One region of the Paenibacillus sp. BT-177 genome, then DNA from elsewhere that is predicted to be linked to it. Evidence: riboswitches for the same ligand, from Rfam matches in the RefSeq annotation. Region 1 holds a riboswitch; each other region holds the start of a gene.
The links. A riboswitch is a leader RNA that binds a small molecule or an ion and turns the genes downstream of it on or off. The one in region 1 is predicted to bind thiamine pyrophosphate.
Positions count from the first base shown of each region.

Region 2: another riboswitch for thiamine pyrophosphate. It lies ahead of thiC (phosphomethylpyrimidine synthase ThiC); the one in region 1 lies ahead of tenA (thiaminase II).
Region 3: another riboswitch for thiamine pyrophosphate. It lies ahead of OIU26_RS00110 (thiamine phosphate synthase); the one in region 1 lies ahead of tenA (thiaminase II).

Region 1 is NZ_JAOYTP010000005.1:85,509-93,451, reverse strand. Features, by position in the region: one part of gene OIU26_RS16650 (IS3 family transposase) at 1-607, shown strand, start outside; gene OIU26_RS16645 (arginase family protein) at 754-1,665, opposite strand; gene OIU26_RS16640 (winged helix-turn-helix transcriptional regulator) at 1,770-2,111, shown strand; gene thiE (thiamine phosphate synthase) at 2,496-3,185, opposite strand; gene thiD (bifunctional hydroxymethylpyrimidine kinase/phosphomethylpyrimidine kinase) at 3,182-4,012, opposite strand; gene thiM (hydroxyethylthiazole kinase) at 4,009-4,854, opposite strand; gene tenA (thiaminase II) at 4,880-5,569, opposite strand; TPP riboswitch at 5,704-5,806, opposite strand; gene OIU26_RS16615 (NAD-dependent malic enzyme) at 5,877-7,598, opposite strand.
Region 2 is NZ_JAOYTP010000009.1:39,929-47,871, reverse strand. Features, by position in the region: gene OIU26_RS21070 (lipoyl protein ligase domain-containing protein) at 1-114, shown strand, start outside; gene OIU26_RS21065 (Fe-Mn family superoxide dismutase) at 126-1,505, opposite strand; gene OIU26_RS21060 (alpha/beta hydrolase) at 1,756-2,793, opposite strand; gene OIU26_RS21055 (IclR family transcriptional regulator) at 3,092-3,835, shown strand; TPP riboswitch at 3,953-4,064, shown strand; gene thiC (phosphomethylpyrimidine synthase ThiC) at 4,248-6,062, shown strand; gene OIU26_RS21045 (hypothetical protein) at 6,268-6,420, opposite strand; gene OIU26_RS21040 (YitT family protein) at 6,928-7,764, shown strand.
Region 3 is NZ_JAOYTP010000001.1:27,119-35,061, forward strand. Features, by position in the region: gene OIU26_RS00075 (thiamine diphosphokinase) at 105-746, shown strand; gene OIU26_RS00080 (C40 family peptidase) at 1,028-1,528, shown strand; gene OIU26_RS00085 (response regulator transcription factor) at 1,596-2,288, opposite strand; gene OIU26_RS00090 (ThiF family adenylyltransferase) at 2,436-3,494, opposite strand; gene OIU26_RS00095 (thiazole synthase) at 3,491-4,258, opposite strand; gene thiS (sulfur carrier protein ThiS) at 4,261-4,464, opposite strand; gene thiO (glycine oxidase ThiO) at 4,461-5,609, opposite strand; gene OIU26_RS00110 (thiamine phosphate synthase) at 5,667-6,260, opposite strand; TPP riboswitch at 6,592-6,700, opposite strand; gene OIU26_RS00115 (ABC-F family ATP-binding cassette domain-containing protein) at 6,786-7,943, opposite strand, start outside.

The DNA.
Region 1 (7,943 bases):
GTACAAACTTGTCGCCACGATTCGGCAAGCTAATCCATACCGTAAAATGGCCAAGGCGACTCAGGAACACCAGACATGCCCCAACCTGCTAAAACGTCAGTTTGACCAAGGGGAACCAGAAAAAGTATTGCTCACAGATATCACCTATTTGCACTATGGTCACGGGCAGTGTGCCTACTTGTCTTGTGTGAAGGATGGGGCAACCAAGCAGATACTTGCTCACTATCTGTCATCTTCTCTGGAGCTCGTCTTGGTGGAGCGGACGCTGCAGTTGTTAATTGAACGGTTCGATGGCAATGTTCATCCTGAGGCCATCTTGCACTCTGACCAAGGCATGCACTATACCCACCCCAAAATTCGCCTTCTGGTCCGTAAAGCAGGCTTCAGGCAGTCTATGTCTCGGAAGGGAAATTGTTGGGACAATGCCTCTATGGAAACATTCTTCGGTCATATGAAGGATGATCTGGAATACAAATCGTGCGCAACCATTCAAGAATTACGGGCATGCATCGATAACTACATTGCTTACTACAACTCAGGCCGCTACCAATGGGCGTTAAAAAAGATGACTCCTGACGAATTCAGAAGCCATCTATTGGCTGCTTAAGCGGGCTTTATTCAAAGTGTCCTCAATTGGGGTCACAGTTCAAAATTCCAGAGGAGTCCTTCTTTTCACGTACTCTATTCAAACGGCCTCTCATAATTCCATTACGAAAATTAACGTCAAAATACATGCACAGTTCGTAAGTAGAATTAATTATTTAAAATAGGTATTTCTCCAAGCAGATTCTTTAAATTAATAGCATCCCACGGCATATGCTCGGTTATACCTAACCCAACTACATCAGTTTCTTCAGATAGTTCTTTAATCAGATGAAGTAGTTGAGGCATTTGCATGGTTCCCGCAGGAGAAAGATTATAGGGAGCTTCAGGGTTGGCGAATAATAAAGAACGAAATGATTTTGGATCAAGTACATCTAAATCAAGGTGAATCGCCAGGTGCTTGATGCCGCTTTCTGTAATCCACTCTTTTATTGATTCGGTACTGATCGTTAACTCTTTGGTTCCAGCAGTTCGAATCCCTAATCTTTGAATTACTTCAGCATCTGTTTCTATAATAGTAACACCTAGTTTTTGAAATGTTTCTGAAAATGCTTTTGTCTCTTCTTCTGTAGGAGCCGCTAACCCAGCGATAAAGACATTTTCAGGCTTAAGAGGAACTTTCACATGTTTTGCGAACTCCTCATCTCCTTCTCCTAATAGATTTCCAAGCGGTAATGTATGTCCGTTATCATAGCCTACATATCTAACTAAATCACTATGGGCATCGATCCAAATTAACCCTAATTCCCCGCCGTATCGTTCGTTTAAATAGGCAAACGGGGCCTGTTCGACTAAGCAGTCACCACCAAACATTACAATGCGATCTGGCTTATGAGCGTCAATGAGATGATGAGCAGCCTCTAATTGCTCAAGTAGCTGTTTTCTCCCATTCATACCGTTCTCGTTGTCAAGCGGAGTTCCATCATAAGCTTGAACCGGAACATGAATAAGGGGTTGATCATTGTCTGGGGCTAGCCAAGCCAGCAGTTCAGCTCCAAAAGAGTAGTTAGGATTGTTTCCTCCTTGCCATTGCGGCATTGAGAGGCGTATTGTTTTAGTCATATTTTCTCTCCTTTACTTCAAATTACGGTTAGTATAAACTGAACGCAAATAAAAACGTAGTACGCACTAATTTGATAGGTACTACCCGAAAGGATAGTGTGAATATGAGTATGGCTCAATTTAAAGGTAAAGTTAAAAATATTGAAGATACACCTTTTGGTTATACAGTGTCAGTAATTGGTGGTAAATGGAAAATGGTTATTATTTATCTTCTGGCCGAAAACCAAGTGGTTCGCTTTAATGATCTGAAAAGACAAATCGGAGCTATTACATATAAAACATTGAGTTCACAGCTAAAGGAATTGGAAGCGGATGGATTGGTGAACCGGAAAGAGTATCCTCAAGTTCCGCCTAAAGTCGAGTACAGTCTCACAGAAAAAGCGGAAACACTATTGCCTGTTTTGGAAGGGTTGTGTGAGTGGGGAACCAAAAATCAATATAATTAAGTTTCGTTTTCTAATTGCTTTCGAATGTTATAGGAATATTAGAAAAGACGATTGACATATATTTATAGTTAATCAGGTATTCAACGAGCTCAAGTGCACTGGGGATAGGAACGCTTAAAAATCAGTATCTTTTGAAGGATGTGATATTTTGACTATGGCAATTATTTTATTTGTAGCGAATATTCTACTTATTCTTGTTTCAATCGTTGGTATTGTTCTGTTCATGGGGATATTGTACAGGGGGTACATTTTGCTAGGATTACTTATTTCTGAGAAAAGGAACACAAGAATTCAAGCTGTAAAAGATTAATTTGTTACAACACAGAGCCTCATTTTTACTTTATTAGTGAAAATGAGGCTCTTGCGTGAACTATTAAAGGCACTTTATAGTTTTGGGGACATCCCCGGATGGTTGATGCTTAGCACTACCTTTTTCTTTAATTCCTCTGCAGCAGCTCGAATCTGTTCTGCCTGCGTCACGGCCGAAATTACCGCTACACCATCGGCACCCGCACCTACCACTTCCTGTACACGGTCTACCGTAATACCTCCGATCCCAACGATGGGCAGATCAATTCCTGCTTTGCGCATTTCATATAAAATGGCTGGACCCTGCACCGCATGAGCATCATCCTTTGAGATGGTGGGATAGATGGGGCCGACGCCGAGATAGTCCGCACCTTGCAGAATGGCTCGACGAGCTTCCTCAATCGTATGGGCGGAGACGCCAAGGATTCGGTTTCCGATCCGCGTACGCACAGAATCAGCCGATTCATCGTCCTGACCGATGTGAACACCGTCGGCGTTGAGCTCAAGAGCCAGCTCCACATCGTCATTGACGATAAAGGGGACACCAGCATGGTGGCACAGATTTTGTAGCTGACGCGCAAGTTCGAGCATAGGAACTCCTGTTAACGCGCTACGGCCCTTTTCCCGGAACTGGATCATGGTGGTACCGCCAGCAAGAGCCTCCTGCACGACCCGACTTGGTTCCGCGAGGCAGTTCACGCTTCCAACAACCAGATACATTTGTAAATGCCGCCGCATGATCTCAGGTAGTATTCGACCGCTCATTGGAGTATCTCCTGACGACGGCGGTAGGCCCAATGATTGGTTGGACCGTGTCCCTGGCCCAGATACAACGTATCCTCAATCGCCGCCTGAATGAAGGCTCTTCCATTCAAAATAGCTTCCGGTACAGACACGCCTTTCCCTAATTCAGCGGTAATCGCTGCTGAGAACGTACATCCTGTTCCGTGTGTGTGGACAGTTCGCACCCGCTTGCCGCCCAGCTCGGTGAAGGCTGTTCCGTCAAAGAGCAGGTCAACAACTTGACCGCTGTTTTCGCTCTCCTCATCATGGCCACCTTTGATCACAACGAACTTGGGTCCTAGGCTGCTAATATGTCTCGCAGCTTCGCGGCGATCCTTCATCGTACGAATGCTTATCCCGGTTAAGGCTTCCGCTTCCGGGATATTTGGTGTGACGACCAAGGCCAAGGGGAGCAGGTCGTCGTTCAAAGCCTGCACCGCTTCCGGTTGCAACAGCTTTGCGCCCCCTTTGGCAATCATTACAGGATCGACGACAACCTTTTCCCAGCCGAACTTTCGAATCTGCTCGGCCACAAGGCGGATGATGCCCGCGTCAAACAGCATGCCAGTCTTCAGGGCATCGACTCCAAGATCTGATCCTACAGCTTCGATCTGTTGCGCTGTTGCTTCCTGTGGCAGCGGATATACACCGTGAACTCCCAAGGTATTTTGTACCGTAATGGCTGTAATAGCCGACATGCCGTATACGCCAAGCTCCTGAAAGGTTTTGAGATCGGCTTGAATTCCGGCTCCGCCGCCGCTGTCTGAACCGGCAATCGTCAGCGCTCTCGGTACATGCACGCCTCTCATCGCGCACCACCTGCTGTAGTTGTTCCAGCTTCACGGATCGTGACATGCCCCTCCAGGGAACCAGTATGTAGTTTGGCAAGCTCGTCGAGAAAGGCTATTTGGAAGCTGCCTGGCCCCAGTTTTGCGGTATGTGCTGCGGCTCGGGAAGCTGCTGCACCGTAAAATGCCAAACCTGCTGTACCTGCGAGCAGCAGGTTGGATTCAATTGCTGCAAACGCACCCAACACAGAGGTCAGCAGGCAGCCTGTTCCGGTTACCTTCGTAAGCAGCGCGTCTCCGCCACTAATCAATCGTACTTCGACCCCATCGGTGATGACGTCCTCTTTTCCAGTGATGACAACCATGGTATGGAGTGTTTGCGCAGCCCGAACTGCCAGATCGACATTACTGCTGTCAGCACTGTCGCCTGCATCTACCCCTTTAATCTCTCGGACTTCTCCGATTAGATGGGCGACTTCGGCTGCATTGCCTCGCACTAGTGAGATTTTAACTTCTTTTAGGATCCGCAGTGCTGACTCGGTTCTAAAGCTCGTCGCTCCCGCACCAACCGGATCCAGCAGAACTGGAACACCATGAGCATTCGCCGATTGTCCAGCAATGATCATGGCATCTACCAGCTCGCGGTTCAGCGTACCGATATTTAACACGACGGCGCCCGCTATTTTTGCCATATCTGCTACTTCCTCGGGTGCATAAGCCATCACCGGGGAAGCGCCCAGCGCATACAGGCCGTTGGCTGTAAAGTTGGTGACCACCACATTGGTTATATTATGAACGAGGGGGTTGCTATTTTGTACCTTTGTCAGGAGATCCGAATAACTTTGTTCCCATATACTCATCATGTTTATCCTCTCTCATCTCTACTGATTATTCCAAGACCGTAGCGCGCATCTGGACGGGCCATTGTTCCTGCTTATAAGCCATATCCCAGAACATATATTCCAGCTGGCAGCTTAGCATAAAATGCTCAATCATCCGCTCTTGCTCGGCAGCCGTGGCGACATTCGCCCAAGCATCCACACGCTCGCGATATTTGGATGTTACATCTTCAATCTGGTTTCCATAGAAACAAATCCACTCATAGAATGGATGAGACTCGTCCGGTCTTACCTCATCCATTAGCCTGCGTCCAATCTCAAGATATGTCCAGGGACATGGCAACAGCACGGCCATGATTTCTCCAAGACTACCTTCATGTGCGACTGTCAGCATATGGCGGATATAATGATGAGCGGACGGAGCGAGTGGATATCCCTGCATCTCTTCATAGGTGACACCTGCGATAGCACAAAAGTTTTGATGTGGATGAACCTCGCTGTTGAGAATAAAAGAGATCTGTTCGTTAAATACAGCCATATCCTCCCGGCTTGTGCTTTTGGAGATCGCGATGCCGTAAATCCGCATGTAGGCGTTCAAATATTCAAAGTCTTGTTTTACATAGTGAATCAGCTGCTCCCTTGTTAAATTTCCTTCAGCAATACCTCTCACAAAGGGATGCTCATAAATGGCTTGAAAAATGCCATCCGCCTGCCGACGAAGTTCTTGCGAAAAACTCATTTCCCCACCTCCAATAAAAATGGAGAACAAGAAGTCCCGTAAGATACAATTCTCGGAACAACGCCAAAAAGCCGCCCCGAAAACTGGAGCGGCTTCAACATAGGTTCAATGCGCAAAAAACGCTTGAAACCTTATATACGAAGGCTCCACTTTCCTACGCTAGTACGAACTAGATCAGGTTCAAAGGGTCCAAGATTCATTCTTGTCTCAGCCATAGTGGCTCCCCTAGTGGACTTTCCTATTCTTTTGACTAATACTGTACATTCGTTCCTAGGTTATGTCAAACTGCTTTGATTCCGGTCAAGGATTAATGAGGGTGCTGGATTACACTTTCCACGGCTTTGACCCTTACATATTCCGGTTTCCACATCGCATCCCGAATGGCTTGTTCAATATCTGAAATGTGTGCCTGAGCTACCTGATCCTGAATTGCAGCCTTCGCTACCGCAACCGCAACCGCGAACGAAACATCACGTAATTTTCGGATATGGGGCAGCAGTGCACCGCCAAGTTCATTCGAATCTACGGCGTTGGCAACGGCATCAGCTGCTGCGGTAAACATAGAAGGGGTAATTCTTTTGGCCTTGACCACAATTGCGCCCAGGCCTAGCCCCGGGAAGACAAAGGCATTATTCGCCTGTCCAATTTCAAACTTCGTACCGTTATAGGTGACGGGCTCAAAGGGACTTCCGGTAGCAATCAATGCTTTGCCATCAGTCCATCGTATCAAATCTTCGGGTACCGCTTCAGCAAGGTTGGTAGGATTAGACATGGGCATAATGATCGGTCGTTCCACATGCTTTACCATTTCCTTGATAATCTCTTCAGAAAAGGCACCCGCTACACCGGAAGTTCCAATCAAGATTGTGGGTTTTACCTGACGGATGACCTCCAGCAACGGTATTTTATCATCTTCCGATCGGGCCCATGAGCTGATTTCTTCCTTTTTACGCACATATGGTTTCTGATAATCCAGTACATCTTCCATATCGTCTGTTAACAGCCCGCGATAATCATAGGCCCAAAATGCCTTGAATGAATCTTCTTCAGGAAGCCCGTCCTCGATCATTGCACCCCGTATTTGGTCGGCGTTACCGATTCCTGCTGCCCCTGGACCAAAGACAAGTAGTTTTTGTTCACGTAGCGGAGTTTTAGTGACACCTACCGCCGAAACAATCGCAGCTAATGTCACTGCTCCTGTGCCCTGGATATCATCATTGAAGGTGAGAATGTTTTGACCGTACTTCCCTATAATGTGTCGTGCGTTCACGCTACCCACATCCTCCCAATGCAAAAGCGCCTTCGGGAATTGTGTTAACGTTTTGCTGATAAAGGTATCAATAAATTGATTATAGGCTTCCCCGCGAACTCGTTTGTGCCGGTTTCCGATATACAGGGGATCATTCAGCAGCTTCTCGTTATTCGTGCCGACATCCAGTACAATGGGCAGCACCCGCCCGGGGTGAATGCCTGCCGCAGCTGTATATACAGCGAGTTTGCCAATAGCAATGTTAATTCCCCCGACACCCCAGTCACCAATCCCCAAAATACTTTCCGAATCCGTCACGACGATCAGGTCAACATCCTCACTACTCAAACCGGTATTATAAAACGCCTGTCCAATACCGTTCGGATTATCTATCGATAAATATACGCCCCCAGGGCGGTTGTACTCATGGCTGTATTCTTGAATGGCGGTTCCTACAGTCGGTGTGTAGACTACGGGCAGCATTTCACTCAAATGGTCGGTTAGCAGTCGATAGTAGAGTACGATATTTCGATTGTGAAGGTCGTTAAGTGAGGCATTTTTACGCAGCATGGTGGGTTGTGCCAAGAATTGCTGATATGCCCGAACGCTCTGTTTCTCCAATGAAAGGACAGTGGGAGGAAGAATTCCTTCCAAGCCCAGTTCTTTGCGTTCTTCTTCTGTAAATGCCACTCCTTTGTTCAAAAGAGGGTTTGCTAGCACGTCCTTTCCTCGTAAGGGAGTAGATAATGACCCATCACGATTGACATGGAATGCTTCCATAAAAAGACCTTCTTTCCCTGTATTTTGATAATTATTCATGATGAAAGATGACATGTTGTCCATAGTATGGACATGCAAATTGGTTTTATTCTTCTATTTATCTATGACAAAAAGACCATATATATATCTTCTTATTAATCTTATAGAACTAATTTAGTTTCGGATTCATCTTGTAATTCGCACGTTTATAGTCCTAATGAATCAGGTCGAAATACTCTGTCTTTATCAAATATGAAAATAGATTTTTCTTCTCTTAAATGTTTATATATCAAGGGATGTGAGCTATTTTGTTAAGAAAATATGAAGTATTTGGACATTAATTTAATCTTACTAAGCAAACATTTT
Region 2 (7,943 bases), on a different contig from region 1:
TGTGTAGTTGAGAGCCGGGCTGCCATTTTGCCTGCCGATGGCTCGCTGGTGCAACCGGAAGGATTGGCAGAACAGATGGCAGCGCTCAGAGAGCGATACGATTTGCAGGTGTAGTTTGTTTTAGCTTAGAATGGTTGCCATCTTAGCTTGGAGGCTTGGGCATAGCGCGCCTCCACCTCAGGCCAGTTGACGACATGCCACCAATCTTCGATGTATTTATTACGTTCGGCCTGATGCTTTAAGTAATATGCGTGTTCCCACACATCGATCGCCAGCAGCGGTATAGACTCCCATTGAGTCAGGTTCTGGTGCTTTTCGGCCTGCAAAATTTCAAGCCGCCCGGCGCGTGGGCTCCATACCAGGATAGCCCAGCCGCCGCCCTCGACCTTTTCGGCTGCCGAACTAAATTGTTTTTTGAAGGCATCGTAGCTGCCAAAATCCTTTTTAATTTGTTCAGCCAGCGGTCCGCTTGGGTTTCCACCGCCTTGAGGGCTCATGATCGTCCAAAAAAGAGTATGCAGATAATGACCTGCACCGTTAAATGCCAGTTCACGTTCCCAATGCTTTACGAGGTCAAAATCACCTGTTTTTCGGGCTTCTTCCAGTTTCTTTTCCGCTTTATTCAGATCATTCACATAGCTCAAATGATGCTTGTTATGGTGAATACGCATCGTTTTTTCATCAATGTACGGTTCAAGCGCATTATAAGGGTAAGGAAGCGGAGGGAGCCGATGTCCCCCAATAGGGACCGGGCGACCGACTAAGGATTTTTCCGCTGCTGAAGGTTGCGTCTGACCGGACTGGACGCCTTTAGTAGCCCCAGAACCTTCTCCTCTCATGCTGGCATGTCTCTCTCGAAACGCTTGCTCCGGGTAATCCTCACCCTCTGCCGCTACATGATACAACCCAGCGGCTCGTGCGATGGAGCCGGGCTCTTGAAAGGGAGTTGTCGAAATCAGGAAATATTGGCTTTCATGTGCTGCGTGTATTACAACTCCGGCGGATTTTGGCTGTTGACGCAATGCATGACTGTGCTCGGTCAGCAAACCTAGCTGCCGTACATATTCTTGTGATTGACGGTTCGCAGTTTGCAGCAAATCGTCCAGTCGACGATTTAATTCTTGAGAGGCAGGCTGTGAATTCAAGCCTGATTCGGACAACGGTTTCTCTCCAGTTGCTGATGCGTCTGATCCCCTTGAATGTGCTGATGGTTTATCCAGCTGGTGTGTATGAGCTTGGGGGGCAGACGACGCTTTTTTCTCCTGATGTTGCCATGCCTGTTCTACCGGATCAAGCGCGCTCCGTTGCTCTTCAAGCAACTCTATGGCGGTGCGTTCCGTTTGTTCAAATACGGTTCGCCAATCATCCAGCAGCCGCACATAAGCAGGTTCTAGCCCTTCAGTAGCGGATTTAATCACTTCCACATGCCAACTTTCCTGCTGCTTCCAATGACGGATTTCCTCCAGCACACGTAAGGGCAGGAAAGACCCATAAGTACTCAGCATCGTTTTTACCTCCCGTATCCCACTATGGCTATCCAGCAGATCTAGCAGATCTGTCCTGGATGCATATGTACCCAGTATATTCGCCGTCCCATCGGGAATATGTCTATGAACTTCCTTCATCAGGTTATATCTGTTGCACAGAACAATAATTAATCGTGGAAAATAAAAAAAGAAGCCTGTCTACGGCACGGGTTAAGTGTCCATAGGTAGGCTTCTTCAAGGCGATGAATGCTTATTCGAAAATAATTCTTTACTTCGTAGTCGTTTGTTTATGGGCAGCAGCCGTGGTTTTCTTGTCCTCCAGCTCCTGTACACTGCTTAAAAATGTCGATACCCGTCGTAAATATTCACGAGGATGCTCTCTGAAAATAAGCTCATGTATCCCGTTTTTTACAATCCATACACTGGAAAGTGGGTTGGTCTGATTGGCAGCGAGCTTTTCCGCAATGGGGTAAGGAGCCTTTTCATCCTGTGTACCATGCACAAACATGATTGGAAACGGATAGTCCTCCTTTTTTACTTCCTGATATGGAATCTGATGCAAACTGGTGCCGTTCAAAACTGGAAACAGCAACTCCAGTATTTCCAAAGATGGATGTCTCGGCAAATTAATTTGATTGTGAATGTTATGGTATAGCGTATCCGGTTCCAGTAGGAAGGTGCTGTCCAAAATCATCGCGTCCACATCTTTGGTTTGCAAACCCGCCTGAAGAGCGGTTCCTGCTCCCATAGAGAAGCCCCATACAATAATTTCCGACGAGCCGCGTTGTTTTGCCAGCTGGATGGCTCCAAGGAGCTGTTGGGATTCTGCCTTGCCTCCGGTTGCGACGGCCTTGCTGTTTTGTGACGCAAATCCGTAATCGAACATGACCACATTAAAGTTCAAGCTATGGGCATAATGCGCCAGATCATACATGGGAATCCAGCTTTCTTCGCGGTTGGCTCCATAGCCATGACTGAAAATTATGGTTTTCCGCGATTGATCTGCCGGGATATACCAGCCTTGTACCATACGGCTACCATCCTTGGCTGGGAAGCTGACTTCCTCATAAGGCATACCTTTGGCCTGCATCGGATTAGAGTATAATGGTGCGACGGTGGGATTCGTAAGCACCCAGGCGATGTAAGCATGCAAGGCAATAAAACAAAACAACAGAAAAAATACGACCGACAGCAGCAGAGCAATCACAACGTGCTTGAACCGCAGCATACGGGGATTAAAGAGTGGGGTGGACGGCTCCTGAACAGCGGTCTGTAGCTGAGCGTTGCGCTGGGATGTGGAAATCATGTAAGAGCCTCCTTATATAGAATTGATCTTCGAATCATAAAATTTAGGTATAATTCCACTTGAAAATAGTAGGGTATGTCCGTATAGATACCTATTATCGTATGATGGGTATTATCCAAAGTCAACGTCTGAACCGGAAAAGTAAAAATGATGCAAAGAATTGTCGATGTTTGTTCTTGTTCTGTAATATGGTTGTCACAAAAACATCGGTTTACAGTAGCTGCGACTATTCTATATAATTTATGTAACCATGTTTCATAGTGTGAAACGAATATGGATACAAGAGGAGCGGTTCACGATGGAAGACCGTAAATTAACCGTCCGCGCTGTAGAGCGTGCACTTGATATACTGCTGTGTTTTACCGCAGAATCTGATCTTGGTCTAACGGAGATTGCCTCCCAAATTGGTCTACATAAAAGCACCGTTCATCGTCTTTTGACTACGCTAGAGGATCGGGGATTTGTCGTTCGGAATGCCGAAACGGAAAAATATCGGCTTGGTTTTCGCATATGGGAGCTGTCCACGCATCTGTCCCAAAGCGATGAGCCGGCGGTGTTGTTACAGCCTGCAATGGAAGGACTGCGTGATCGCTTAGGGGAAACGGTCAGCTTGTACCTGCGGGATGGAAGCATGCGTATTCGCATACAAGCCGTGCAGAGCAATCAGGCGATCCGCAGGGTTGCGCCTGTGGGTGCGCGTATGCCGCTGGCTGTGGGAGCCTCCAGCAAGGTGCTGGCGGCCTTTATGCCGCCACAGGAGCTGGAGGTACTGCTAAGCAGTGAAGAATGGCCTCCCTCGGTAGATCCTGAGGTATATAAAGCCCAGCTGCAGGACATTCGTGAGAAGGGGTATGCGACTAGCTATGAAGAACGTGAGCCAGGGGCTGCGGCTGTGGCCGCGCCTATTGTGAACCGAAAGGGACAGGTCGCGGCGGCTTTATCTGTATCCGGCCCGGTCAGTCGACTTGCACCCGAGACGCTGCATGATTTTGCTCCGGTTTTGATCGAAGCAGCTAAGGAAATGGGGCTTATGCTCCCGTAACAGTAATCAATACAAAAGGAAATCATACAAGGGTTGCCAAAGCTATAAATTTAAAGTAGTCTGATAGAGATGGCGGGTTGTCTGTTATAGCCGCCAATTCATGTGAATAGAAAGTATCACAGTTACTGGGGGAGCCTGTAATGCGGGCTGAGATGGAATCGGGCAAGATTCCGGACCCTTTGCACCTGATCTGGATCATACCAGCGTAGGGAAGTAATCGGCCATTGAAATGTATACGCAGCTGCTGTCTGCGGTGACGCATAGGGTTTTATTCCATGTGCGCACTGTCTGGATAGCTGTCTCGTTTGATTAGCCGGTTCCCTAGGGAACCGGCTTTTTTGCATAGATCAGCGCCACCCTGGGAATGGTTCCGGATCGGTGTGTCATTTCAACGATACGGGAGGAATGGATCATGAAATCGATGGAAACCGAAGGAACAAAAGAAACAGGAGTGAAATCAACAACAGTAGAGAAGACAAGTGCGGAGCAAGCCAGTAGGGTTAATTCTTTCCCAGGGAGCCGCAAGGTGTATATTCAAGGTTCTCGGCCGGACATTGCCGTGCCAGAGCGTGAAATCGCGCTGCATCCCACACATACGCCGCAGGGAATAGAGTATCATGAGCCACTGCGTGTGTACGATACCAGCGGTCCGATGACAGATGAAGCCTATCAGGTGGATATTCGTCAGGGCTTGCCACCATTACGGCGAGCTTGGGCACTGGAACGGGGGGATGTGGAGGCTTACGACGGCCGTACCGTCAAGCCGGAGGATAATGGACTGAAACCCGGCTCCAAACGGGAAACAGTGGAATTTCCCGGTGTGACCAACCGTCCGCTTCGGGCTTCACAAGGGCGCACCGTGACGCAAATGCATTATGCGCGGCAAGGGATCATTACGCCTGAAATGGAATTTGCGGCGATCCGTGAAGGAGTGGAGCCCGAGTTTGTACGGCAGGAGTTGGCGGCTGGACGAGCCATTTTACCTTCAAATATCAATCACCCGGAAAGCGAGCCCATGGTCATAGGGCGCCATTTTCACGTGAAGATCAATGCAAACATTGGAAATTCCGCGGTTACGTCCTCCATCGAGGAGGAAGTGGAGAAGATGACCTGGGCTGTACGCTGGGGCTCAGACACCGTCATGGACCTGTCCACAGGCCGTAATATCCATACGACACGCGAATGGATTATTAGGAATTCACCCGTACCGATTGGGACGGTGCCGCTATATCAGGCACTGGAAAAGGTGAACGGCGAAGCAGAGAAGCTGACGTGGGAGCTGTATCGAGACACACTGATTGAGCAGGCGGAGCAAGGAGTGGACTATTTTACAATTCATGCGGGTGTATTGCTGCGATATATACCGATGACGGCGAATAGAATGACGGGAATTGTATCCCGGGGCGGGTCGATTATGGCAGCCTGGTGCCTTGCGCACCATCAGGAGAACTTTTTGTATACGCATTTTGAAGAAATCTGTGAAATTATGAAAACCTACGATGTGGCCTTTTCTCTCGGGGATGGTCTGCGTCCGGGTAGTATCTATGATGCGAATGATGAAGCACAATTTGCAGAGCTGAAGACGTTGGGCGAGCTAACGCAAATCGCATGGAAGCATGATGTCCAGGTCATGATTGAAGGGCCGGGACATGTCCCTATGCACAAAATCAAGGAGAATGTGGATTTACAAATGGAAATTTGTAAGGAGGCTCCCTTTTATACTTTAGGGCCGCTGACGACGGATATCGCACCAGGATATGATCATATTACCTCAGCTATCGGGGCGGCCATGATCGGTTGGTTCGGGACGTCCATGCTGTGCTATGTTACGCCGAAGGAGCACTTGGGTCTGCCGAACAAGGATGATGTCCGCGAGGGAGTTATTACCTACAAAATTGCCGCACATGCTGCCGATCTGGCGAAGGGCCATCCACGTGCACAGCAGCGGGACGATGCTTTGTCCAAGGCGCGTTTTGAATTCCGCTGGCGCGATCAGTTCAATCTTTCGCTTGACCCTGAGCGGGCCTTGTCCTACCATGATGAAACACTACCGGCAGAGGGGGCCAAGGAAGCACACTTTTGCTCGATGTGCGGTCCTAAGTTTTGCAGTATGCGTATCACACAGGACATTCGTGCCTATGCGGCAGATAAGGGACTGAATACCGAGGAAGCCGTCGTCGCCGGGATGCGTGAGAAGGCAGAGCAGTATCGGGATGGCGAGCGATAAATCGGTAGCCATACGAAAGTCAATCAACTGGGAAGCCTCAACAAATAGTACAGTTAAGCTCGTCAGAGGTTTATTTCCATGAATGTATGAGTTTAGGTTTAGAAACGCGTGAGATAGCAAAAAGCCGTGGTTCTCTACAGTCGATGTAGAAAACTACGGCTTTTCAGCTTATGTAAAGCGAGATATGCACCGGATTAACGGAGCTTTATTTTTTACCCATTTTTTCATTCAAAATGTCCTGAAAGCTGAGCTTCTTCTCCGAGCTATCTTCTTTCTTCTGCATACTCACCGCGTTGGCACGTTGGTATTGGTGGTGAAAGGGCATCAGGGTGTGGACAGTTAAGTTCATTGTATTCATTTGGGTCATTCCTCCAATTCCATATTGTCAAATTCAGATTGAGTTGCTTAGGACGTCTGTATAGGACTATTTATATGTACTTGATGTCGTAATGCCGTATAGGTTGCTTGGTAAGGTTTCAATCATTATACCCGCATTTATCCAAAGTAAAACGCTTTTGCCATAAAACAGGAAGATGGTCGTATGTGTCCAAAATGTGTATTAGGAGGATGGTCATTTTAGGGGAAAATGTGCCTAGGGCCTAAACAAGGGCTAGAGGCCCGTTTTCTTAGTTTAGTAGTCGGGATTGTGTTTTTTTGTCGAATAACCTTGTATTAGCAGAATTTTGCGGAATTCTAAGGTTGGACTAAGGCAGTCTGGTGGCGAATTAAAGTGTCAAAGTTGTATTGACTTTATGTTGGGGAGTGGATACCATGAACTGGTTGTCAGCGTATTTTGGCAAGAAGAGTCAGCCAATCCATCTGGCAATTCATCCGTTGAAATGTTAGAGAGAGGATTAGAGCATATATGAAAAAAAGTATTGCAGATATCGTATTTATTATTCTGGGTGCGTTTTTTTTCGCGCTGGCTGTTAATCTGTATGTGATCCCGAATGAGTTTGGCGAGGGGGGCGTTACAGGGGTCACGATCATCTTGTACTACCTGTTTCAGTGGTCTCCCTCGATCGTCAATCTGGTGATTAATGGCTTGCTGCTGATTGTTGGATATAAATTTTTGGACAAGAGAACGACCTTGTACACTATAATTGCGGTCGCATTTAACTCATTGTTTTTGCATTTAACGGTCAACTGGCGGATTGATTCGCATGAGCCGACGATTAATGCTGTATTTGCCGGAGTTTTGGTAGGGGTTGGAATTGGCTTAATTGTACGGGTCGGTGGTACAACGGCAGGAACCGTCATTTTAGCCCGGATCGCCAACAAATATCTGGATTGGAATATCAGCTATGCCTTGTTGTTTTTTGATCTGATTGTTGCATTCTCTTCCTATTTTATTATTGGTCCGGAAAAATTGATGCTGACTATCGTTATTTTGTACGTTGGTACGAAGGTGATGGACTTCATGATTGAAGGACTGAATCCGAAAAAAGCGGTCATGATCATTTCGGAGCACCAAGATAAAATTGCCGAGATGGTCATTACGCAAATGGACCGTGGAGTTACCGTCCTGTCAGGACACGGATATTACACTAAAAATCCGAAAGAGGTCCTATATATCGTCATTAGTAAACAAGAGGTATCAGCGCTTAAAAAGATTGTGAAAGCTATCGATACAGCAGCGTTTATTACCATTCATGACGTACGGGATGTGTTCGGAGAGGGCTTTTTGGATATTTCGAAGTAATTGGCAAGCGAAGGTAAGGTTATAAGAGAATACAGTTGGAAGCCGGTCCTGAGTGGGTCGGCTTTTTTGTCCACGATCATTAGTTGATTATTTCTCTTTTTCTAAGCCATAGGTATAAAAATATAGATTGCTGATATGTGTATAATATGAATTGAATTAGCTCTATGGGGCAGTGCCAG
Region 3 (7,943 bases), on a different contig from region 1:
CCATTGTAGCCAGGTCATCCAAAATTGTGCAAGCCATATTTAACGCGGTATACTTAAAATGATCGTATATCTGGAACCGTATGCAGAAAGAAAGGATGTTGGTTATGATGAAAAAGCGAGCCATTGTATTTTCAGGCGGTCGTCTTAATGAAGAAGATTTACAACAAATACAACCCGATGATTTTATTATAGGCGCAGATAAAGGTGCCCTTTTCCTGATAGAACACGGTATTACACCACACGTCTCTGTAGGAGATTTTGATTCGATTACTTCAGAGGAACAAGAACAGGTAAAATCAGCAAGCCAACGTATGATTGCGTGCGATCCAGTACATAAGGACCTAACTGATACAGAGCTTGCTTTAGAAATTGCTATGGAAGAACAAGTAGATCATGTACTCTTGCTCGGTGTTACTGGCACTCGAATGGACCACACCTTAGCCAATGTTCAAATATTAGTACGGGCCATGCAGCATCACATTAGTTGCGCTATCATGGACGCACATAATTATATTGAGCTGACCGGATCAACGCTCGAGATCCAGCCCATGGGCTATACATATACATCCCTGATTCCTATGACTGCCGAAGTAACAGGTATACAACTGGAAGGATTTATGTATCCCCTTCATAATGCCACCCTCAAAATGGGACAATCACGGGGTGTCAGCAATAAGCTAACGGCTGCAAAAGGTACTATTTCTATCAAAAGCGGTCTACTACTCGTTATTCAAAGCAAGGATTAATTATGACATTGTTGTAACTATTTAAAAAGTTGTTCACACACTCAAAACCCTTGAATAACAAGGGTTTTTCGGTTTTTTACAGGCACTAGAATTAATTTATTTTTTACAAATTGTAATTTTTAATCGTTTTTTAATAATCGCGACGTAAGCCTTGCTCCACAAGCATTTGAGAGTAGTTTTCCAACTATTAGGCGGCTTCAAAACTGTTATACTCAACGCTGTCAGTTAGTTATCAACTCAGCAAAATATTGCACAAATCAATTTTTGGAGGTACTTACAACATGAATATGCATAAAATCATAAAAAAGGTAATTATCGCAGGAGTCGCTGCCACTATCGGCTTTGGTACTTTTGCCATTGAGGGAACAAATACAGCACAAGCTGCTACTGCTACTACTACTGTAGGTCAAAAAGTAATTAACTACGGCAAAAAATATATGGGTACTCCTTATAAGTTTGGAGCTTCCACAAGCACCACACGCAATTTTGACTGTTCTTCTTTCATGAAGCACATATTCAAGAAATACGGAGTCGATTTGCCGCGTACTTCTGTTCAACAGTCTAAAGTCGGACATGCCGTATCCAAGGCCAATTTGAAAAAAGGTGACTTAGTGTTCTTTTCAAGCGGTAGCCGTGCCACAGGACGCAATATTACTCACGTAGCAGTATATATTGGCGGGGGTAAAATCCTACACACTTACGGTGGACCTGGGGTGACCATCTCTGATTTGAACTCCGGCAACTGGAAAAGAACGTACATTAAAGCACGTCGCGTGCTGTAATGTAAAACTCATTTAAGATTGGTAAGCCGGGACGGAAAGTCTCGGCTTTTTTTATTTAAACTTTATGCTATTTTGCTTCAGTTGACGTTCTGAGTGAATAGCCAATGCCTCGTTCCGTTCGAATCATTTTAAACTTTTGCCCTCTATCTACTTTAACCCTTAAATGCCTGATGTACACATCTACTACGTTCGTATCAGCGATATAATCATGTTTCCAAACATCCTTTAAAATTTGCTGCCTGCTACAAACTTGGTTAAGATGTATCGCCAGATGTAGCAAAAGATCGAATTCTTTCGGAGTTAATTCCAGCTTTCGCTCCCCTCTGCTCACCATTCTGCTTGCAGTGTCTATATGTAAATCTCCTGCCTCGATTGCTCTTTTCACATCACGTTCAACACCAAAAATTCGTAATAAATTAGCTACTCTAGCCTGAAGAACTCTAGGATAAAAGGGCACTACCATTACATCATGTGCTCCTTGTTCAAAGCAGTAAACCATAAGTGCTTCCTCATCTGATGAAATCATTACAAGCAGTGGAACATGAGGATAGTTCTGCTGCAAAATGCGAATCAAGCCTTGAGTGTCCGCCTGTTCATCTTTAATGTTCAGGAGTAGCAAACTCACAGGATTTTGAGCTATATAAGGGCTTACATCCGATGTATTACGAACATGAACCACCTGATAACCTGCCTGCTCCAATGGATGAACGAATACAGCGGGCGCTTCATTTTCATCCACAAGTACAATTAACGGGCTCATCTTTTCACCCACCTGGTTTGGACATCGCATTACATATTGGATACGAACAAGTTTGTTATAAGCCATTAAAACATATTTGTGTTAGTGTAACAAAAAAGCAGAAAATCATTCTCAAAGAATGGTTTTCTGCTTTATGGTTTATGGTTTTCAGCCCAAATAGCGATGATATAGACTTCTTGCTTTTGCCAAGTCCTTTGTCCCATGGATCAGCGCTCTGCCATCTGCAAAAACAACTAAGCGATGCTCGCCCACACTAAAGGAAACCAGATACGAATTCCACTCTACGTTCCCCTCACCCAATGCTGTAAATCTATTTGCTATCTCTGCGAGATTCAGATGTGTCCGGTTGGCAGGTCTTATTTGAACGGTATCCCTACCGCACAAAACATCTGTTTTCTGCCGATAAGAGGCTGATAAATAGGGATACGTCGGTTGGCTACCGCAAGAAGGACAACTCGCTTTTTTAAGACGATCCACTGCTATTGCTACATACTCATTTTTCCACAAATCAAACGAAAGCAACTTTCCTCTCAAGTTCTCGGGATATCCACCAAGAAGCTTGAAAGCTTCCGTAGTCTGGTTAGCGGTGACCATTTGTACTGCCTGCGGAATAATCCCGGCCGTATCACAGGTCTCCCCTCCAAGCGGTACAGTTCCCATCAGACAGTGTAGACAAGGTGTCTGACCCGGTAAAATAGTGTAAGTTACACCGTAGCTACCCACACATCCTCCATAAATCCAAGGAATGCGATGCTTGAGTGCCATGTCGTTCATAAGAAGCCGGGTATCGAAATTATCGGTTGCATCCATCATGAGATCTACCCCCTGGATCAACTCTTCCAGCTCTTCTATCCCAACATCCAAGACATGTGCATGTACAATTGTTTCCGAATTAATATCCTTTAATCTTCGCTGGGCAGCTACTGCTTTGGGACACCTTTGCACAGCATCACTTTCCTGAAAAAGCTGCTGGCGCTGCAAATTGCTCCATTCCACATAATCCCGGTCTACCAGGCTTACCGTACCTACGCCTCCACGAACTAACGTTTCTGCAATACCTGTGCCCAGCGCTCCAACACCTATGATTAGTACGTGAGAGGAAGCAAGCCGGCGTTGGCCTGCAGGCCCAAAGGGTGCAAACCTTTCCTGTCTGGAATAACGGTCACTTTGTGGTGGTTCAGCAGCAGATTTTTTAGTAATCCTCATCCCTGAACCATGCCTTCTATCGGACTGCTTGCTGAAGCATAACGTTTTACAGGAATCATCCCCGCCTCAAATCCATATCTACCTGCACGTACAGCCAGCTTCATGGCCTCAGCCATTTTCACAGGATCCTTCGCTCCTGAGACAGCTGTATTCAGCAGAACACCATCTGCTCCCAACTGCATTGCCATTGCTGCGTCACCAGGTGAGCGAATACCAGCATCGACAATGACCGGAACTTCCGCTTGCTCGATAATCAACTCTAACGAAAACGGATTGAGCAAACCATGTCCTGTACCAATCGGCGACGCTCCAGGCATTACGGCATGTACTCCAAGCTCTTGCAACCTCTTCGCTAGTATCACATCATCCGATATGTAGGGTAGCACGACAAAGCCTTCCTCTAGCAACTTTTCACTAGCTTTCAATGTTTCAAAAGGATCAGGCAACAGCGTCTTGCTATCCCCAATGACTTCTACCTTAATCATATCGCACAAGCCGGAGGCTTTTGCCAACTTGGCAATACGGATTGCCTCCTCTGCTGTTGTTGCCCCCGCTGTGTTGGGAAGAAGTGTATACCGGCTCAAATCCAGTGTATCGAGAAAATGCTGCTTATCCCGTTCCTCCAAATTCAGTCTGCGCACAGCGAACGTTAATATTTCCGTCTCAGCAGCCTCTACGGCTTGGGATTGGATATCCAGATCCGAAAATTTCCCTGTTCCTAGCAACAGCCTTGAGGTAAAAGATGCTTTTCCAATGGTTAACATGATCAACCGCCTCCTACAAAATGTACGATTTCTAGGCAATCTCCATCCTTAAGTACCGTTTCATGATGATCTTCACGGGTCAATATATGCCGATTCAGCTCTACCACTACGGTTTTCACCTTTAAATCAAGTTCATGCAGCAATTGATCCACACGAGTGATTCGATTGGAAATGGTCATGCTCTGTCCGTTAATGGTCAGCTTCATAAGCTTTCCTCCTTGAAAAGTTCAGAAGAAAATTTACTTATTCCAAGTCCAGCTGCACCAGCCCCTTTAAGCATAGCTGCCATCGCTCGCCCAGTCGCATCACTAAGCAGGACACCGTTGCGATAATGCCCGACTGCAGCATAGACGCCCTCTACCCCAGGAACAGGACCAATGAAAGGACGCTCCGCAGTTGCCTGCGGACGCAAGCCCGCCCATGCACGTACAAAAGAAGCTTCCTGTACACGCGGCAACCAGGCAGATGCACGTGCTAACAACCCCTTTAAGCCTCCTACGGTCACCTCTTTGTCATATTGATGCGGAAGACTCGTGGCACCAATCCAAAGCTCGTTATTCTGTTTAGGCACGAGGTAAATATCGTCAGCATAAATGGTATAATCCAAAGGATGATCCTTCAAGGAGACTGCTACCGCTTCGCCCTTGACCGGGTATAGTGGATAATCAAACCCAATTTGTTCTAGCAATTTCAAGCTGTCCAAGCCTGCGGCAATCACGACCTGATCACAGGAAAAAAATCCACTATCCGTTCGCACACCGCAAACTCGACCATCCTGTATGACCAGTTCCTCAGCTTGAGTTCCAGACCATATTGTTGCTCCCAGCACCGCAGCTGCCCCTGCATAAGCACGGCAAAGCTGGACAGGAGACACTTGTGTCTCCTTTGATCGGTAGATAGCCCCAATTACTTGATCTGCCAAGCCCGGAATCCGTCGGTCCAACTCCTTGGCATCCCACCAAATGGCACGATCATCCTCTCGCATATTCGCAGCATTCCAGCGTTTTTGGCCCTCTGCTTCCGAACGAAATGGGGTCACAAATCCTCCTGTACGAAAGTCCACTGAAATACCCGATAAACGTTCCAAATCACAGACAAGGTCAGGGAATGCATCTCGACTTGTACGGGCAAATCGTGCCAGCTCAAGGTCTGCAAACTCTTCACTTTCCGCTGCCAGCATTCCCACCGCTGCTCCTGATGCTCCCTCACCAGGGATCCATCGTTCCAGCATGATCGTACTACGTCCCTCCTTAGCTACATGATAAGCAATGGAACTGCCGATCACACCTCCGCCTATGACCAAGCATTCAGCGTGTCCTATCGCTTTTTTCTCTGTATGTGTCTTTGACATATGTTCCGTGTCTCCTCTCCAGTAAGCATTCTACTTTCCCTTCGTCTCGTTTTCTTGCTACAGGTCGTGAACTACAAGATCTACCATTCGCCTATATTCCATCGCTGCTGCAACGGGTGACTTTGCTTCCCATATACCAGACATCACCGCAATTCCGCTTGCTCCAGCATGATAAAGCTCTGGAACATGATGGGGTTGTATGCCTCCCAGCGCTATCACCGGAATGTCCGACAATCTGCAAATGCGTTCAAGCTGTGCTATACCCCGCGGTACAAGACCGGCTTTACAATGGGTCTCATATACATGACCAAATAGTACATAGTCTGCTCCAGCCTGCTCGGCGGTCTGCACCTCCTCCAAGGAATGTACAGACACTCCACAGCGTGTACCCTCTGAAAGTAGACTTTTCGCATCCACCACAGATAACCCATTAGCTGGAAGCTGGACAGCTCCTGCCGAGGTAAGTAAAGCTACGTCCACGCGGTCATTTACTACAATTTGCCGCAAAGGAACTTCCTGCTTGATCATGCTACGAGTCAAAGAAAGCAAAGCAGAGGCACCCTTCTGTTTCGAACGTGCGTGTACATAATGAATATAAGCACAAATAGCGGCAGCCACTTGGGGTACATTCACACAGGAGACACTTTCCATCGTAATTACGTGTAATTCGATCTCATTTTCACCTCACTTGGACTAAAGAATATGAACTTGTGTTATAAAAAAAATCGTATTAGCTGAATCTATATTGTTTTAGCTCCATATTGGGTAATATCATACGGAGCCAGCCACATGTACCAGCAATAATGAAAGGAGATTATATGTAAATCCGTCTACGGAAACTCGAACAAATGAAGATGAACGAAACGCAAAAAGCCACTTCCCAAAGGAAGTGGCTTGACAAACGTTCAAAATCAAACGGACTATTATATCCGTAAACGTATATCGTTCCCTGCGCAAACAAAAGTAAAGAGCTACTACCTTGTTTGTACAGTACTCACTTCCCTACGCTGGCATAACCCAGATCAGGTACAAAGGGTCCGAAATCCATTTATTTCGTCTCAGCCGCATGGGCGGCTCCCCTAGTGTGACTATTTTATTGTATCAGCTAAAGATAGCTTAGCATATTTTCCTAATTCTGCAAACCCCACCTTGTGTTAAATCTGTCAGAACTGGATTTCAGTTAACTTTACTAGACCACTCTTCTACATTCCACGTTTTGGTTACCCAATCCTCGTAAAAGTCCGGTTCGTGGGATACAAGCAATACGGTCCCTTTGTATTCCTTCAAAGCGCGTTTGAGTTCATCCTTTGCTTTGACATCCAAGTGGTTGGTAGGCTCATCAAACAGTACCCAGTTGCTCTCACGCATTAACAGTTTACAAAGGCGGACTTTAGCCTGTTCTCCACCACTAAGCGCAGACAAAGGCCGGGTGATATGCTCATTCTTCAAACCACAGCGCGCCAAATGCGCTCGTACTTCATGCTGATTCAAATGCGGAAATTCATTCCATACATCGTCAATCGGTGTAATTTTCTCCGCCTTTACTTCCTGTTCAAAATAAGCAGGCTGCAAGAAATCCCCTTGATAGGTTTTTCCGCTGATTGGAGGTATTTTCCCAAGAATGGTTTTGAGCAACGTAGACTTACCAACACCATTGCAGCCAACAATTGCGATCTTTTCGCCACGTTCGATCGTCATGGACATTTTAGGCAAAAGAGCATGAGTGTAGCCAATTTCAAAATCAATACCCTCAAAAACCGTTTTCCCGCTCGCACGAGCTTCTTTGAACTGAAAGGTTGGCTTTGCAGCTTCTTCAGGCTTATCAATACGTTCGATCCGATCAAGCTGCTTTTCACGGCTTTTTGCACGGCCTGATGTAGATGCGCGCGCTTTATTGCGCTGAATAAAATCTTCCTGTTTCTTAATATATTCCTGCTGCTTCTCATATGCATCAATATGCTGTGCTTTGTTCAGATCCGCCATTTCAAGAAACTTTTCATAGTTAGCTGAATAGCGGGTCATCTTAGCAAATTCAAGATGGTAGATTACATTAACGACTTGGTTCATAAATTCAGTATCATGTGAGATGAGGATAAAAGCATAGGGATAATCCTTCAAATATCGCGTAAGCCATTCAATATGCTCCACATCCAAATAGTTGGTAGGCTCATCCAGCAGCAATACATTTGGCTTTTCCAACAGCAACTTAGCAAGAAGCACCTTTGTCCGTTGCCCACCACTAAGTGCTGCTACATCCCGATCCAGTCCGATGGCAGAGAGACCTAATCCATTCGCCATTTCTTCAACCTTCACATCAATGAGGTAAAAATCCCC